DNA from 3 places in the Streptomyces sp. NPDC093544 genome. Region 3 is predicted to be linked to each of the others. Evidence: riboswitches for the same ligand, from Rfam matches in the RefSeq annotation. Region 3 holds a riboswitch; each other region holds the start of a gene.
The links. Region 3 has a riboswitch for cobalamin ahead of AB0N66_RS04155 (cobalamin biosynthesis protein). Riboswitches for the same ligand answer to the same signal wherever they lie in the genome.

Region 1: another riboswitch for cobalamin. It lies ahead of metE (5-methyltetrahydropteroyltriglutamate--homocysteine S-methyltransferase); the one in region 3 lies ahead of AB0N66_RS04155 (cobalamin biosynthesis protein).
Region 2: another riboswitch for cobalamin. It lies ahead of AB0N66_RS10265 (CbtB-domain containing protein); the one in region 3 lies ahead of AB0N66_RS04155 (cobalamin biosynthesis protein).

Annotation. Positions count from the first base shown of each region.
Region 1 is NZ_JBFBEA010000006.1:270,211-275,637, reverse strand. Features, by position in the region: gene AB0N66_RS11245 (histidine phosphatase family protein) at 1-532, opposite strand, end outside; gene metE (5-methyltetrahydropteroyltriglutamate--homocysteine S-methyltransferase) at 676-2,994, opposite strand; cobalamin riboswitch at 3,160-3,379, opposite strand; gene AB0N66_RS11235 (phosphocholine-specific phospholipase C) at 3,749-5,427, shown strand, end outside.
Region 2 is NZ_JBFBEA010000006.1:62,068-67,494, forward strand. Features, by position in the region: gene meaB (methylmalonyl Co-A mutase-associated GTPase MeaB) at 1-807, shown strand, start outside; gene AB0N66_RS10260 (CbtA family protein) at 917-1,675, opposite strand; gene AB0N66_RS10265 (CbtB-domain containing protein) at 1,696-1,917, opposite strand; cobalamin riboswitch at 1,953-2,095, opposite strand; partial or broken gene AB0N66_RS10270 (hypothetical protein) at 2,129-2,314, opposite strand; partial or broken gene AB0N66_RS10275 (acyl-CoA dehydrogenase family protein) at 2,315-2,611, opposite strand; gene AB0N66_RS10280 (ECF transporter S component) at 2,680-3,513, opposite strand; gene AB0N66_RS10285 (ATP-binding cassette domain-containing protein) at 3,510-5,135, opposite strand; gene AB0N66_RS10290 (energy-coupling factor transporter transmembrane component T) at 5,132-5,427, opposite strand, start outside.
Region 3 is NZ_JBFBEA010000002.1:406,932-412,358, reverse strand. Features, by position in the region: gene AB0N66_RS04170 (lysozyme) at 1-344, shown strand, start outside; gene AB0N66_RS04165 (inorganic phosphate transporter) at 533-1,777, shown strand; gene AB0N66_RS04160 (hypothetical protein) at 1,790-2,011, shown strand; cobalamin riboswitch at 2,151-2,294, shown strand; gene AB0N66_RS04155 (cobalamin biosynthesis protein) at 2,394-3,338, shown strand; gene AB0N66_RS04150 (cobyric acid synthase) at 3,335-4,846, shown strand; gene cobN (cobaltochelatase subunit CobN) at 4,843-5,427, shown strand, end outside.

The DNA of each region.
Region 1 (5,427 bases), on a different contig from region 3:
GCCCGGAGCGTCCGCTGATCTCGGTCGCGGTCAGTGGTGGTACGTCGAGCCGCCAGAAGGCCGCCTCGGGTGCCTTGAGGACTGTGACCACCACGGCCCGTACGATCTCCGGCTCCACCACGGCGAGAGTCCTGCCCGCGACCTCCGCGGACGCGTCCAGCCACCCGGCGACCCGCTCGCACAGGGCCCGCACCGATTCCCCGCCGGGTGGGGCCGCGGCCGGGTCCGTCAGCCAGCGGGCCACCGTGTCGGGTTCTCCGGCGCTGACCTCGTCGAGCGTCCGACCCCGCCAGCGGCCCATGTCCAGCGCACTCAGCGCGGGTTCGTCCAGCGCGGCGAGCCCGAGCGCCGACGCCGTCTCCCGGCAGCGCACCGTGGGGGAGACCAGCACCCGGTCGGCGGTGGGAAGCGTGTCGGCGGCGGACTCGGCGCGTGCGGCGCCGCTCGTATCGATCGGGCTGCCGTCGTCGAACCGGGCCTCCCGCAGCGATCGGTTCATCGCCGGTGAGATCAATGTGACGCGGCTGGTCACTACTTCGCTCCTGTTCTCCGTGCCGAAGGATGGGCACGTGCTTCGGGTACGACATCACAGCCACGCGCCACATGCGTACCGGGCACCGACCAGGGACGGCCGAGAAGGGGCCGGCGCACGCCCTCTCGGCCGTCCCGGCGGAGTCAGGACCCGGCGAGTTCCGTGCGGACCGTCCGGGCCGCTGCGACCAGGTTCTCCAGCGAGGCGCGGGTCTCGGGCCAGCCGCGGGTCTTCAGGCCGCAGTCGGGGTTGACCCACAGCCGTTCGGCGGGGATGGCCTCAAGTCCCTTGCGCAGCAGGGCCGCTGCGTCGTCCGTGCTCGGCACGCGCGGGGAGTGGATGTCGTAGACGCCCGGTCCGGCCTCGCGGGGGTAGCCGTGTTCGGCCAGTTCGCGGGCGACCTGCATGTGCGAGCGGGCGGCCTCCAGGCTGATGACGTCGGCGTCGAGGTCGTCGATGGCCTGGACGATGTCGCCGAACTCGGCGTAGCACATGTGGGTGTGGATCTGGGTGTCCGGACGCACGCTGCTCGTGCTGAGCCGGAACGCCTCGGTGGCCCACGCCAGGTAGGCCGGGCGGTCGGCGGCCCGCAGCGGGAGTGTCTCGCGCAGGGCGGGCTCGTCGACCTGGATGACCGAAGTGCCTGCCGTTTCCAGGTCGTTGACCTCGTCGCGCAGGGCGAGGGCGACCTGACGGGCGGTGTCGCCGAGGGGCTGGTCGTCGCGGACGAAGGACCAGGCGAGCATGGTGACCGGCCCGGTGAGCATGCCCTTGACCGGCTTTTCGGTGAGGGACTGGGCGTACGTCGTCCAGCGCACCGTCATCGGCTCGGGGCGGGAGATGTCGCCGGCCAGGATCGGCGGGCGGACGTAGCGGGTGCCGTAGGACTGCACCCAGCCGTGCTGGGTGGCGAGGTAGCCGGTGAGCTGCTCGGCGAAGTACTGGACCATGTCGTTGCGTTCGGGCTCGCCGTGCACCAGGACGTCCAGGCCGGTCTTCTCCTGGAAGGAGATCACCTCGCCGATCTCGGCCCTGATGCGCTCCTCGTACCCGTCGTTGTCGATCCGCTTCGCACGCAGGTCGGCCCGCGCGGTGCGCAGTTCGGTGGTCTGCGGGAAGGAGCCGATGGTGGTGGTCGGCAGCAGGGGCAGGCCGAGGTGGGCGCGCTGGGCGGTGGCGCGTTCCGCGTACGGCTGGGTGCGGCGGGCGTCGGCCTCCGTGACGGCGGCGGCGCGGGCGCGGACGGCAGGGTCGCGGGTGATCGGCGAGTCGGCGCGGGAGGCCAGGGCGGCCCGGTTGGCGGCCAGTTCCGCGGTGATGGCGTCGGTGCCGAGGGTGAGGCCCTTGGCGAGGGTGGCGATCTCGGCGGTCTTCTGCCGGGCGAAGGCGAGCCAGCCCACGATCTGCGGGTCGATGTCGCGTTCGGCGGCGGCGTCGAGCGGGACGTGGAGCAGCGAGGAGGAGGCGGCCACGTCGACCTGACCGGCCAGGCCAAGGAGGGTGCCCAGCGTGGCGAGTGACCTCTCCAGGTTGTTGACCCAGATGTTGCGTCCGTTGACCACCCCGGCGACCAGGCGCTTGCCCGGCAGACCGCCCACGGCGGCGAGCGTGTCCAGGTTGGCCGCGGCCGCGTCGGTGAAGTCGAGGGCGAGCCCGTCGACGGGGGCCTTGGCGAGCACGGGCAGGGCGTCGCCGAGCCGGTCGAAGTACGAGGCGACCAGGAGCTTCGGGCGGTCGGTGAGCCCTCCCAGGTCGCGGTAGGCGCGTTCGGCGGCGTTCAGCTCGGCGGGAGTGCGGTCCTGGACGAGGGCGGGTTCGTCGAGCTGCACCCATGTGGCGCCTGCGGCTCGCAGATCGGCGAGCACCTCGGCGTACACGGGCAGCAGCCGGTCCAGCAGGGTCAGCGGATCGAAGTCCGCGGCCACGCCGGGGGCGGGCTTGGCGAGCAGGAGATAGGTGACCGGGCCGACCAGCACGGGCCGGGCGGTGAGGCCGCGGGCGAGGGCTTCGCGGAGCTCGTCGACCTGCTTGGTGGAGTCGGTGGTGAAGACGGTGTCGGGACCCAGCTCAGGCACCAGGTAGTGGTAGTTGGTGTCGAACCACTTCGTCATCTCCAGCGGCGCGACGTCCTGGGTGCCGCGTGCCATGGCGAAGAAGCCGTCCAGGGCGTCCGCCTCGACAGCGTCCCGGTGGCGGGCGGGGATCGCGCCGACCATGACCGTGGTGTCCAGGACGTGGTCGTAGTACGAGAAGTCGCCGGTCGGTACCTCGTGGATGCCGGCCTCGGCCAGCTGCTGCCAGTTGGTCCGGCGCAGGTCGGCGGCGGTGGCACGGAGGGTCTTCGCGTCGACGCGGCCCTTCCAGTAACCCTCGATCGCCTTCTTGAGCTCCCGGTTCTGGCCCTGGCGGGGGTAGCCGTACACGGTGGCCTGTGCTGCCGCGGCTGCGGGCTTGGTGGTCACGGAAATCTCCTTCGCGAGATGAATCCCTGAGATCCCGGCGACGGGACGAGAGCGCGAAGGGGTGACACACCGAACGCAACGATTCTTGCGCGCAAAGGCGCGGTCGTCCGTCTGGATATGTGCGCCGACCCGCCCACGAGGTCACCGGGATGTCCGCGCACGATGGCTCGCGCGCGGGCAGCGGGCAGGTCTTCGGACTTGTGGGCGCGTCCCAGTCGTACGAGACACCTACTGGCCGTCGCTTCCCAGCCCCTCCCGGGTCCAGTGCGTATGACGGCGGTCGTTCCCACTCACCGCTGCGGGGCAGTCCCGGATTCCCACCGGGTTCCCTCTTACGACGCCTCCCGTCTGGCGGACGGGGCGAACCAGCTGCACAGACCAGCGTAGAGGGCTTCGGGTGGCCGCGGGGACAACGCCCACATGCCGGATGGTGAGATGAGACATGCGGTCCGTGTCCGGACCCACTCCACTTCGCCGCGGGTTTTGCCCGATGTTGGTTGCGGGAGTCGAGATTGGCGTTCGGTTGACATCCGTTCGCCGCACGTACCGCCTAGTTTCACGCAGGGGCCACGAGGCCCTTCCTTGTCGTTTGGTGCTCTTGTAACACTCCAATCGCACACGTTCCAGCAGCAACCCGGCTACCCGATCATCCCGGCCACCCGATCATCCCGGCCACCCGATCATCCCGGCCACCCGGTCATCCCGTACTTCCGTTACTCCCATCACTTCCGTCAGGACAAGAGGTCACCCACCCATGCCTCAAGTGAATCGGCGCCGATTCCTCCAGCTCACCGGCGGCACAGCGGCGTTCACCGCGCTGTCCAACAGCATCGAGCGGGCCGCGGCGCTGCCCGCGCACCAGGGCTCCGGCACGATCGACGATGTCGAGCACATCGTCGTCCTGATGCAGGAGAACCGTTCGTTCGACCACTACTTCGGCTCGCTCAGGGGTGTCCGCGGTTTCGGCGACCCGCGTCCGGCCACGACATCGGGTGACAAGTCGGTCTGGCACCAGTCGGACGGCGCCAAGGACGTGCTCCCCTTCCGTCCGGACGCCGACGACCTGGGCCTGCAGTTCATCCAGGACCTCCCGCACGGCTGGAATGACGGACACGCCGCCTTCAACAAGGGCAAGTACGACAAATGGGTGCCCAACAAGTCGTCGACGACGATGGCGTACCTGACGCGCGAGGACATTCCGTTCCACTACGCACTGGCCGACGCGTTCACCATCTGCGACGCCTACCACTGTTCGCTCATCGGCTCCACCGACCCGAACCGCTACTACATGTGGACGGGCTACACCGGCAACGACGGCACCGGCGGCGGCCCGGTCCTCGGCAACGACGAGGTCGGCTACGACTGGACGACGTACCCCGAGCGCCTCGAAGCGGCCGGCGTCTCCTGGAAGATCTACCAGGACATCGGCGACGGCCTGGACGCGAACGGCTCCTGGGGCTGGATAGACGACGCCTACCGCGGCAACTACGGCGACAATTCGCTGCTGTACTTCAACAAGTACCGCAACGCCAAGCCCGGCGACCCGCTCTACGACAAGGCCCGCACCGGCACCGACGCCCGCAAGGGCGAGGGCTTCTTCGACCAGCTGAAGGCCGACGTGCAGGGCAAGAAGCTGCCGAAGATCTCCTGGGTCGTCGCGCCCGAGGCGTTCACCGAGCACCCCAACTGGCCCGCCAACTACGGTGCCTGGTACATCTCCCAGGTCCTGGACGCGCTCACCTCCGATCCCGAGGTGTGGGGCAAGACGGCCCTGTTCATCACGTACGACGAGAACGACGGCTTCTTCGACCACCTCGTACCGCCGTTCCCGCCGCAGTCCGCCGCGCAGGGCAAGTCCACGGTCGACGTCGGCCCGGACCTCTACGCGGGCGACGCGAGCCACACGGCGGGCCCGTACGGGCTGGGCCAGCGGGTGCCGATGCTCGTCGTCTCGCCCTGGAGCAAGGGCGGTTACGTCTGCTCCGAGACGCTCGACCACACCTCCATCATCCAGTTCATGGAGCGCCGCTTCGGCGTGCACGAGCCCAATATCTCGCCCTGGCGGCGCGCGATCAGCGGCGACCTCAGCTCGGCCTTCGACTTCGCCCACAAGAACGCCTTGCCGGTCGCGCTGCCGGACACCGACGGCTACGAGCCGCCGGACAACGACCGGCATCCCGACTACGTGCCGACCCCGCCCGCGAACCCCGTCCTGCCCAAGCAGGAGCGTGGCTCGCGCCCGGCCCGCCCGCTCAAGTACGCGCCGGTGGTGGACGGTTCGGCGGACGTGGCGGCCGGCAAGTTCACGCTCACCTTCGGCTCGGGCGCCAAGGCAGGCGCCGCCTTCCTCGTCACGTCCGGCAACCGCACCGACGGCCCCTGGACCTACACGACCGAGGCAGGCAAGAAGGTCGCCGACACGTGGAACTCGGC
Region 2 (5,427 bases), on a different contig from region 3:
CCGGGCGTGGGCAAGTCGACGTTCATCGACGCCTTCGGCACGATGCTCACCGCGCTCGGCCACCGGGTGGCGGTGCTGGCCGTGGACCCGTCCTCCAGCCGTACGGGCGGTTCGATCCTGGGCGACAAGACGAGGATGGAACGCCTGGCCGTCGACCCGGCGGCCTTCATCCGGCCCTCCCCCACCGCCGGCACCCTGGGTGGGGTCGCCAAGGCGACACGCGAGTCGATCGTGGTGATGGAAGCCGCGGGCTACGACGTGGTGCTGGTGGAGACGGTCGGCGTCGGTCAGTCCGAGACGGCCGTCGCGAACATGGTCGACTCCTTCCTCCTCCTGACACTCGCCCGAACCGGCGACCAGCTCCAGGGCATCAAGAAGGGCGTCCTGGAACTGGCCGACGTGATCGCCGTCAACAAGGCGGACGGCCCGCACGAACGCGACGCGCAGGCAGCCGCACGGGAGTTGGCTGGCGCGCTCCGGCTCATGCACGGCAGGGACGCGGCCTGGACACCGCCCGTCCTGAGCTGCAGCGCCCGCGAATCGGCCGGCCTGGACACCGTCTGGGACCGCCTCGAACAGCACCGCACGCTGCTCGACTCGTCCGGCCGGCTCGCCGCCAAACGCCGTGACCAGCAGGTCGACTGGACCTGGACGATGGTCCGCGACGAACTCCTCGGCCGTCTGCACGCCGATCCGGCCGTACGGGCCTTGACGCCCGATCTCGAACGGCAGGTCAGGGACGGCGAGTTGACGGCCACGCTCGCCGCCGAACGCATTCTCCGGACGTTCGGCGGCGAAAGCTCCTGAACCACCCCGATGGCGTCGATGGCGTCGATGGCGTCGATGGCGTCGATGGCCGGAAACGCGAGAGGGCCCCGGATGGTTCCGTGGGCCCTGACTCGTGTGGCGGGTCGTGTCAGTTGGGGGCTGCGACCGGTCGTCCCGCTGCGGCTGTCGCAGGTTTGGGATGGAGCAACCGCTCGGCCAGTTCACCGAACACCAGGCCGAAGCCGCCCCACAGGGTGATCTGTATGGCCAGCGCCGAGACGCGGAAGCGCCACAGCACGGTGGCCGGGAAGTCGGCCGGCACCTCTTGGATGACGGGCAGGAACGCGTACGCCAGTCCGATCGCGACAGCGAAGGCGGCCAGCGCCGACACGGTGGCGTACCAGGTGCCCACCTTCGGGGCGAGCCGCTTGCCCAGGATGGTCGCGGCGATGGCGAGGAGCACGCTGAGCACCATCATCAGCAGGTACAGGGTGGTCCGCTTGCCGATGGTGTCGCCGTTGCCGACCGCGGGCGGGTTGGCGGGGTACTTGAGGAACGGCACGACGTACACCGCGAGCAGCGCGGTCCCCGACAGGAGCAGCGCCGTCGCCCGCGCGCTGAAGCGGCCCACGCGGCCGAGCGCGAAGCAGAAGGCGAGGGCGGCGATGCCACCGAAGGCGACCCCGTAGATCAGGACACCGGTGGCGAGCCCGGCGGTGGACTGAAGGCTGCGGGAGACGAGTTCGACCTCGTGCTCGTGGCCCGAGGCATGGGCCTCCTCGAAGCTGATCGCGCTGTCGACGCTCGGTTCACCGAGGAAGTAGGCGACGATCAGGGCGAGCACGCCGGCGCCGAGGCCGGCGAGCATGCCCCGCACGAGAAGGTTTCTTACTGTTGCGGAGTTCATGGGGTGAGCGGCGTCCTTCGTCAGTGGCAGGGGAAGCCGAGGAGATGGCGGGCGTCGTGCACCCACTCGTGGACTTCCTCGCCGGAGACGACGGAGGTGGCGCCTTGCTCAGCGCCGACGAAGTAGAGCAGGACCAGCATCAGAATGCCGAAGAAGACCGCCCAGGGGGCGATGTCCTTGAGCGGCAGCTTGGCCGGTATGACAGGGGTGGTGGTTGTCGGCTGGGCGACATGCTGCGCCATGGCAGGGCCTCCTCTGGGAGTTCGCGTCCCATCTCGGTGGTGCACTGGACGACGGCCACGGGTCTGACTTGGGGAGCACCCCAGGGGGCGTCCTCTTCACAGTGGCGCGACCGTGCCGGATTCTCACCAGCTTCCGTCTCGCCGTCGTCGATATCGGACCGACGGTACCGTGTGTCGCGTGCATGGCCAAGACCGCACCACCTGGCGTGATCTACCTCTCCCGCCAGGTGACGCGGCCGATGCGACCGGTGGGGCAGCGGTGGTTGAACCCGGGCGGCCGTTTGTCGATGAAGGCGCCCATGCCCTCCTTCTGGTCGGCGGTCGCGAACACCGCGTGGAACAGGCGGCGTTCGAAGCGGACGCCTTCGGTGAGGTTGGTCTCGAAGGCGCGGCCGAGCAGCCGGACGCCGTCCAGGATCACCTGCCGGATGGACGTTGCGTGCCGGCCCATCTTCCGCTCGTTGGGACCGAAGAAGAGGCCGGGGTCCTCCTTGTCGACGAGGAACGCGGAGATGCCGTGCGGGCCGTCCTCACCGGTGCGGGCCAGGACGACCTACACCCGGGAGGCGCCCGCGCCCGAGATGAACTGTTTGACGCCGGTCAGGACGTGATGGTCGCCGTCGCGGACCGCGCGGGTGCACAGGGCGGCAGCGTCCGATCGGGCGGCGCCGGGTTCGGTGAGGCATTGACTTGCTCTTCCTGCTGAAGCAGAGAGATTCTGGCCTTCCCGTCCTGACAGCCGTTCGGCGGTTCGGGATGCACTCAGGAGCCGTCCGGGTCCAGTTCGCGCGCGGGAGCCGCAAATCGCACGGGTGCCCGGAAGCGGGCCTTGCGGGCGGCCCGGCGGAAGGTGGTGAGGACCGCCGGGCCGGCCAGCAGGATGCAGACGAAGTTGGTGACGGCGCGGCCGGTGTCCCAACCCAGCGATGTGGCCAGGTCGAAGGCGAGGTAACGCTGCCACTGCTCGGTGAACGGCAGGCCGGGCAGGTAGGCGATGGAGCTGTTCGGGTCGAGGGAGAAGGGCCAGAAGGAGAGGTTGAGCAGGAAGCCGAAGAGGTAGCCGGAGAGCGAGCCGTAGCCCGCCAGGAGCAGCACCTCGCGCCGGCCGCTCGCCCGGGGCAGGAATCCCGCAAGCATGCCGACGAAGGCGCAGCCGAACATCTGGTACGGCATCCACGGCCCGACGCCGCCCGTGATGAGGGCGGAGGCGAACAGCGAGGTGCAGCCGAGGACGAAGCCGAAGCCGGCGCCGTAGACACGTCCGGCCAGGACGAGGACGAAGAAGACCGTCTCGATGCCCGCCGTGCCGGCGCCCAGCGGGCGCAGGGCCGCGTTGACGGCGGACAGGACACCGAGCATGGCGATCGCCTTGGAGTCGATACCGCCCTCGGCGATCTCGGAGAGCACCACGCACAGGACGAGCACCAGCAGCACACCGAAGATGAGCGGGGGCGCGTAGTTCGAGCCCAAAGCGCCCGGTGGGACGACGAACGGCCAGAAGAACGCGACCACGCCGAGGAACGCGGCGAGTGCCATCACGATCCCGACGCGCGGGGTGAGCCGGATGGCCGGGGCGAATGAGCGCGGGGTCGTCATGAGCCGGAGTCCCCGTCCAGCAGCGGGCGCACCTGATCGACCGTCAAGAAGGGCAGCGGGGCGAGGATCTTCGCCGTCTGCGGGGCGAACACCGGTGAAGCGACGATGACTTCGGTGGTGGAGCCGTCGGCGACGATGTCCCCCTCGGCCATGACGACGACCCGGTCGGCGGCCTGGGCGACGAACTCGACGTCGTGGGTGGCGATGACAACGGCCCGGCCCTCGGCGGCGAGCGCGTCGACGATCCGGGCGAGTTCCGTCTTGGCACGGTAGTCGAGGCCGCGGGTCGGCTCGTCGAGGAGCAGCACCCGGGGCGCGGCGGAGAGCTGGATGGCCAGGACGAGGGCCAGCTTCTGCCCCTCGGACAGATCGCGCGGGTGGGTGTCGTCGGAGATGCCGGGCGCGAGCCGGTCCAGGATGGCGCGGGCCGGCTCCCCGCCGCCCGACTCGGTGTCTGCCTGGGCGAGTTCCTGCTTGACGCTTTCGAGGTAGAGCAGGTCGGCGGGGGTCTGCGGGACCAGGCCGACGGCCTTGCGTGCCTCGGCGGCGGACAGCGTGTGCGGATCCCCGGGGGCGCCGACGACCTTTACCGTTCCGGCGCGGCGCGGTCCCGAGCCCTGGAGGGCCCACAGCAGGGAGGACTTGCCGGAGCCGTTGCGGCCCATGAGCGCGGTGACCTCGCCGCCGTGCAGGTCGAGGTCGACCGCTCGGACGGCCGGGACTCCGTGGTAGGTCACCGTCATGCCACGCGCGGTCAACAGCTGTGCCCTAGGGGTGAGTTGGAACGGACGTACGGGACCGGGCGTGTGTCCGGACAGGCCGGTGCGCAGGGGCGCGGCGGCCCGGCGGGCATCGCGGATGGACAGCGGCAGCGGGGACCAGCCGGCGGCCCGGCCGAGTTCCACGATCGGCGGCGCGATCGTGGACGTACGCAGGATGTCGGCGGGTGCGCCGATCACCGCGCGGCCGTCTCCGGGCAGGTGGACCACTCGGTCGGCGTACTGCACGACCCGTTCCAGGCGGTGTTCCGCCATGAGGACCGTGACGCCGAGGTCGTGGACGAGGCGGGTGACGGCGGCGAGGACCTCCTCGGCGGCCATCGGGTCGAGAGCCGAGGTCGGCTCGTCGAGGACGAGGACACGGGGGTGGGCGGTGAGTACGGACCCGATGGCGACGCGCTGCTGCTGGCCGCCGGAGAGTTCGTACAGGGCCCGGTGGCGCAGGTCGGCGAGGCCGAGCAGGTCCAGGGTCTCCTCGACGCGCTTGCGCATGGTGGCCGGCGGGATCGCCAACTGCTCCATGGCGTAGGCGAGTTCCTCCTCGACGGTGTCGGTGACGAAGCCGTCCAGGGGGTCCTGGCCCACCACTCCTACGACGTCGGCGAGTTCACGCGGTGGATGGTGGGCGGTGTCGCGGCCGTCCACGGTGACTCGGCCGTACAGGGTGCCGCCGGTGAAGTGCGGCACGAGCCCGTTGACCGCGCCGAGGAGCGTCGACTTGCCGACGCCCGTGAGGCCCACGACGAGGCACAGTTCGCCCTCCTCCACGGTGAGGTCGACCTCGCGCAGTGCGGGTTCGGTCGCGTCGTCGTAGTGGACGGTGACCTGGTCGAAGGTGATCACGAGACCTGGCCTCTCTGGACAGGGCTGGGCGGGGGCGCGACGAACCCGGCCGTCCCGGCGAGCAGGATCGCGGCGGTGGGCACCAGGGGCAGGGTGGGCCAAGTCAGCGGATAGAAGGAGGGGTTGAGCGCGGCGGGGTCGTAGCCGAGGTTGCTGTACAGCAGCACGGCGGACAGCACACCGGCGCCGGCGACCGCCCACTCCGGGAGCCGCCAGGGGTCGGGCCGGTAGGTGGTGCGGGTGACCCGGCGTCCGCCCAGCCGCAGCCCCGCCACACAGAGCAGGGCTCCGG
Region 3 (5,427 bases):
TCGAGTACAACCCGTACGGCAAGGACAAGTGCTACGGCCTGACCAAGGCCAAGATGGTGAGCTGGATCAAGGCCTTCAGCGACGAGGTCAAGCGGCAGACCGGTCGCCGTCCGGTGATCTACACGACCACACACTGGTGGAACACCTGCACCGGCAGCAGTCGCGCCTTCGGCGCGAACCACTCCCTGTGGCTCGCGCGCTACGACTCGACGACCGCGGGCGCCCTGCCCGCCGGCTGGTCCTTCTGGACCTTCTGGCAGTACGACAACAGCGGCAGCCTGCCGGGTGACCAGAATCTCTTCAACGGATCCACAACCCAGCTCAAGAAGCTCGCGAAGGGCTAGCGAAATCCGCGGAACCCGGCATTCCGCCTGTGTTCGAGACATCGGGCCGGACCCAGAGCCGCCCCTCCAGCACAATCGGAGGGGCAGCTCTGGATAGAGACACTCGAAAGCCCGCCCAAGTTCATCTTCCGTTCACCCAGGTTGCCTACGGTCCTCGTGCCACTGCCGCCAAATAGAAGCCTGGGTAAATGGAACACATCACGCTCCTCCTCGGAATCGTGATCGTCACCGCTCTCGTGTTCGATTTCACGAACGGTTTCCACGACACCGCCAATGCGATGGCTACGACCATTTCGACCGGTGCTCTCAGACCCAAGACGGCGGTGGCCATGTCCGCCGTGCTGAATCTCGTCGGTGCGTTCCTCTCCGTGGAGGTCGCCAAGACGATCTCCGGCGGCATCATCAACGAAGAGGGCATACGGACCGAAGTGATCTTCGCGGCGCTCGTCGGTGCCATCCTCTGGAATCTGCTGACCTGGCTTCTGGGTCTGCCCTCCAGCTCCTCCCACGCACTCTTCGGCGGCCTCATCGGCGCCGCGGTCATGTCAGCCGGCTGGTCGTCGGTGAACGGCTCGACCGTCGTCACCAAGGTGCTGCTCCCCGCGATCGCCGCGCCCATCGTGGCCGGACTCGCCGCGACGCTCGCCACCCGGCTGACGTACAAGATCGGCAGCCGCGCAGACGAGAAGGCGACCGCCAAGGGCTACCGCGCCGGCCAGATCGCCTCGGCGGGCCTCGTCTCGCTGGCCCACGGCACGAACGACGCGCAGAAGACGATGGGCATCATCACCCTCGCGCTGGTCACCGGCGGTGTGATCGCGCCGGACTCGAACCCTCCCACCTGGGTCATCGTCTCGGCCGGTATGGCCATCGCGCTCGGCACCTACCTGGGCGGCTGGCGCATCATCCGCACCATGGGCAAGGGCCTCACCGACCTCGCGCCGCCGCAGGGCTTCGCCGCCCAGACCAGCGCGGCAACGGTCATTCTGGCCTCCTCCCACCTGGGCTTCTCACTCTCCACCACGCAGTCCTGCTCCGGCGCCGTGATGGGCTCCGGTCTCGGCCGCAAGGGCGGCGTCGTCCGCTGGTCGACCGCGACCCGCATGTTCATCGCCTGGGGCCTCACGCTCCCGGCGGCGGGCCTGGTCGGCGCCGGCGCCGAGTTCCTCACCAAGCAGGGCACCTGGGGCATCGTCCTGACGGGCGCGCTCCTGGTGGCCGGCGCGGGCACCATCTGGAAGCTGTCGCGCCGCCAGCCGGTGACCATCGACAACGTCAACGAGGTCGCCGCCGAGCCTGCCGGCGTCGTCACCGCGGCGATCGCCGCGGTCACCCCACCGCCCGCGGGCCCGCTCACCGGCGACCTGACCAGCGAGCTGAAGGCCACCATCCCGTCCCCGGACGCGGAGCCCACCGCTCCGGCCACGGTGTAAGGAACGAACAGCATGCACATCGACTGGGCAGCCCTCGGCTCCGTCTTCGGAGTCAGCCTCGTGACCACCGTGGCCCTCGTGGGCCTCTTCACCCTCGGCATCGTCGGCCTCTCCAGGCGCGAGTCGGCCTCGGCGCAGGGCGGCTCCGCCGCTCTCGCGGTCACCGGCGCGTACGCCTGCTTCGCCGCCTGCGCAGCGGCGGTGGCGTACGGGATCTATCTGATCGTGGCCTGACAGCCGTCCCAAGGCCGCACAGATACCGCACGAACAAGGCAGCACCTCGGGTGGGGCGCGGGACGTGTCAACGTCCCGCGCCCCACCCTTGTGTGGGCCTTCGCACACTCTCTCCCCGCAGGTCAACAGCAAGTTGACGGGTCTTCCAACCCCGTGGTGGACTGCCAAAGCCAAGTACGGCGGCAAGAGAGGAAGCCGGTGCGAATCCGGCGCGGTCCCGCCACTGTCACCGGGGAAGGTAGTCCCCGTGAGCCAGGAACTCTCACCGTCGGTCTCTTCGAACCAGGGCGCGGACACCCTGAGTGAGGACATATCGCCATGCGCGGCTGCCCAAGTGCCTTGCGAACGACGGTTGTGCCTGACCTGACGGTCGGCTGAACCGGTGCGTGCCGATCGCGTCTTCGCGTACGGCGCCGCCGCCGGCCTCCTCGGCGACCTGCTGCTCGGCGATCCCCGCCGCGGACATCCGGTCGCCGCTTTCGGGCGGGCCGCGGGAGCCGTGGAGCGGGTGCTGTGGCGGGACCATCGCGGGTGGGGCGCACTGCACACGGTCGTGTGTGCGGGCGGTGCCACCGGCCTCGCGGCGCTCGCGAGTCATTCCGTACGTTCCTCTCGTACCGCCTCCGTCGCGCTGACCGCTGCCGCCACCTGGGCCGTCGTCGGGGGGACCTCGCTGGGCCGGGAGGCCCGGGCGATCGGCAGCGCGCTCGAAGCCGGCGATGTCGAGGTGGCCCGGGAGCGGCTGCCGCATCTGTGCGGGCGGGATCCGCAGGCGCTCGACGCGAACGGGATCGCGCGGGCCGTCGTCGAGTCCGTCGCCGAGAACACCTCCGACGCCGTGGTGGGGGCTCTCGTGTGGGGGGCTGTTGGCGGCGTGCCCGGTCTTGTCGGGTTCCGTGCCGTCAACACGCTCGACGCGATGGTCGGGCACAAGTCCCCCAAGTACCGGCGCTACGGCTGGACTTCCGCGCGGCTCGACGATGTCGCGGGCTGGCCGGGGGCGCGGCTGACCGCTGCCCTCGCCACCGCTGCCGGAGGCGATCCGCGGGGCGCCGTGCGCGCCTGGCGGGTGGACGCCTGCAAGCATCCGAGCCCGAACGCCGGGCCTGTGGAGGCCTCGTTCGCGGGGGCGCTCGGTGTGCGGCTGGGCGGGACCCTCGCGTACGGGGGACGGATCGAGCACCGGCCCGTACTGAACGGCGGGGGCCGCGCCGTCGCGGTCGGCGACATCGAGCGGGCCGTACGGCTGTCGCGGCGCGTGAGTTGGCTCGCGCTGGGTGTGTGTGCCGCCGGCCACGTGCTGAGGCGACAGGGACGGAACTCATGAGCGGCGGCGGGCTGCTGATCGCCGGGACCACCTCCGACGCGGGCAAGAGTGTCGTGACCGCCGGGATCTGCCGGTGGCTGGTGCGGCAGGGCGTCAAGGTGGCGCCCTTCAAGGCGCAGAACATGTCGCTGAACTCGTTCGTGACGCGGGAGGGCGCCGAGATCGGGCGGGCGCAGGCCATGCAGGCGCAGGCCGCCCGCGTGGAGCCGACCGCGCTGATGAATCCCGTGCTGCTCAAGCCGGGGAGTGACCGGAGCAGTCAGGTCGTACTCATGGGGAAGCCCGTGGGTGAGATGAGTGCGCGCGGCTACCACGGCGGGCGGCAGGAAGCGCTGCTCGGGACCGTGCTGGAGTGCCTCGCCGAGTTGCGGGGCACGTATGACGCGGTGATCTGCGAGGGGGCGGGGAGTCCTGCCGAGATCAATCTGCGGCGGACGGACATCGTGAACATGGGGATCGCGCGCAATGCGCGGCTCCCCGTGCTCGTCGTCGGCGACATCGACCGTGGGGGCGTCTTCGCGTCCTTCTTCGGGACGGTCGCGCTGCTGTCGCGCGAGGACCAGGAACTCGTCGCGGGGTTCCTCGTGAACAAGTTCCGCGGGGATGTCTCCCTGCTGGAGCCGGGACTCGACATGCTTCACGGGCTGACCGGACGCCCTTCGTACGGCGTGCTGCCCTTCCAGCACGGCCTGGGGATCGATGAGGAGGACGGGATGGCCGTCTCGCTCAGGGGCGCGGTCCGGGAGTCCGCGGCCACGGCGCCCGTCGGCGAGGACGTGCTGCGCGTCGCCGTCTGCGCCGTCCCCCTCATGTCCAACTTCACGGACGTGGACGCGCTGGCCGCCGAGCCGGGTGTCGTCGTGCGCTTCGTGGACCGGGCCGAGGAACTGGCCGACGCGGACCTCGTCGTCGTACCCGGGACCCGGGGGACGGTGAAGGCGCTGGAGTGGCTGCGGGAGCGCGGGCTCGCGGACGCGATCGCGCGACGGGCCGCCGAGGGGCGGCCCGTGCTCGGCATCTGCGGCGGCTTCCAGCTCCTCGGCGAGCACATCGAGGACGAGGTCGAGTCGCGGGCAGGTCATGTCGACGGGCTCGGACTGCTCCCCGTACGCGTGCGGTTCGCGCGGGAGAAGACGCTCACGCGGCCCGTGGGCGAGGCGCTGGGCGAGCCCGTCGAGGGGTACGAGATCCATCACGGCGTCGCCCAAGTCACCGGCGGGGAACCGTTTTTGGACGGTTGCCGGGTCGGTGAGATCTGGGGCACGCACTGGCACGGCTCGCTGGAGTCGGACGGGTTCCGGCGCGCCTTCCTGCGCGAGGTGGCGGCCGCCGCGGGCCGTCGCTTCGTACCGGCCGCCGACACGTCGTTCGCGGCGCTGCGCGAGGAGCAGTTGGACCGGCTCGGCGATCTGATCGAGGAACACGCGGATACGGACGCGCTGTGGCGGCTCATCGAGTCGGGCGCGCCGTCAGGACTGCCTTTCATTCCACCGGGAGCGCCCGCATGAGCACAGTGTTGTTGTTGTCGACCGCCGACACGGATCTGCTGGCGGCCCGGGCCTCCGGCGCCGCGTACCGGATCGGCAATCCGACCCGGGTGGACGTCGCCACCGAACTCCCCGAGCTGGTCAGGGGCGCGGACGTCGCCGTCGTACGGCTCCTTGGCGGGAAGCGAGCCTGGGAGGACGGGCTCGTCTTCCTCAAGGCGTCCGGCATTCCGACCGTACTGCTCGGCGGGGAGGCCGTCCCTGACGCGGAGTTGATGGCCGAGTCGTCCGTGCCCGCCGGTGTGGTGGCCGAGGCGCTGCGCTATCTCGTCGAGGGCGGCCCGGAGAACCTGACCGAACTGGCCCGCTTCCTCTCCGACACCGTGCTGCTCACCGGCGAGGGCTTCGAAGAGCCGCGCAAGATGGCCGAGTTCGGCGTGAGCGGCGAGCGGGCGTTCATCGAGGGCCGGCCGACGATCGGCGTGCTCTTCTACCGGGCGCACGAGCTGTCCGGCAACACCGGCTTCGTCGACACGCTGTGCGACGCGATCGAGGCGCGGGGGGCCAACGCCCTTGCCGTGTACTGCGGTTCGCTGCGCGAC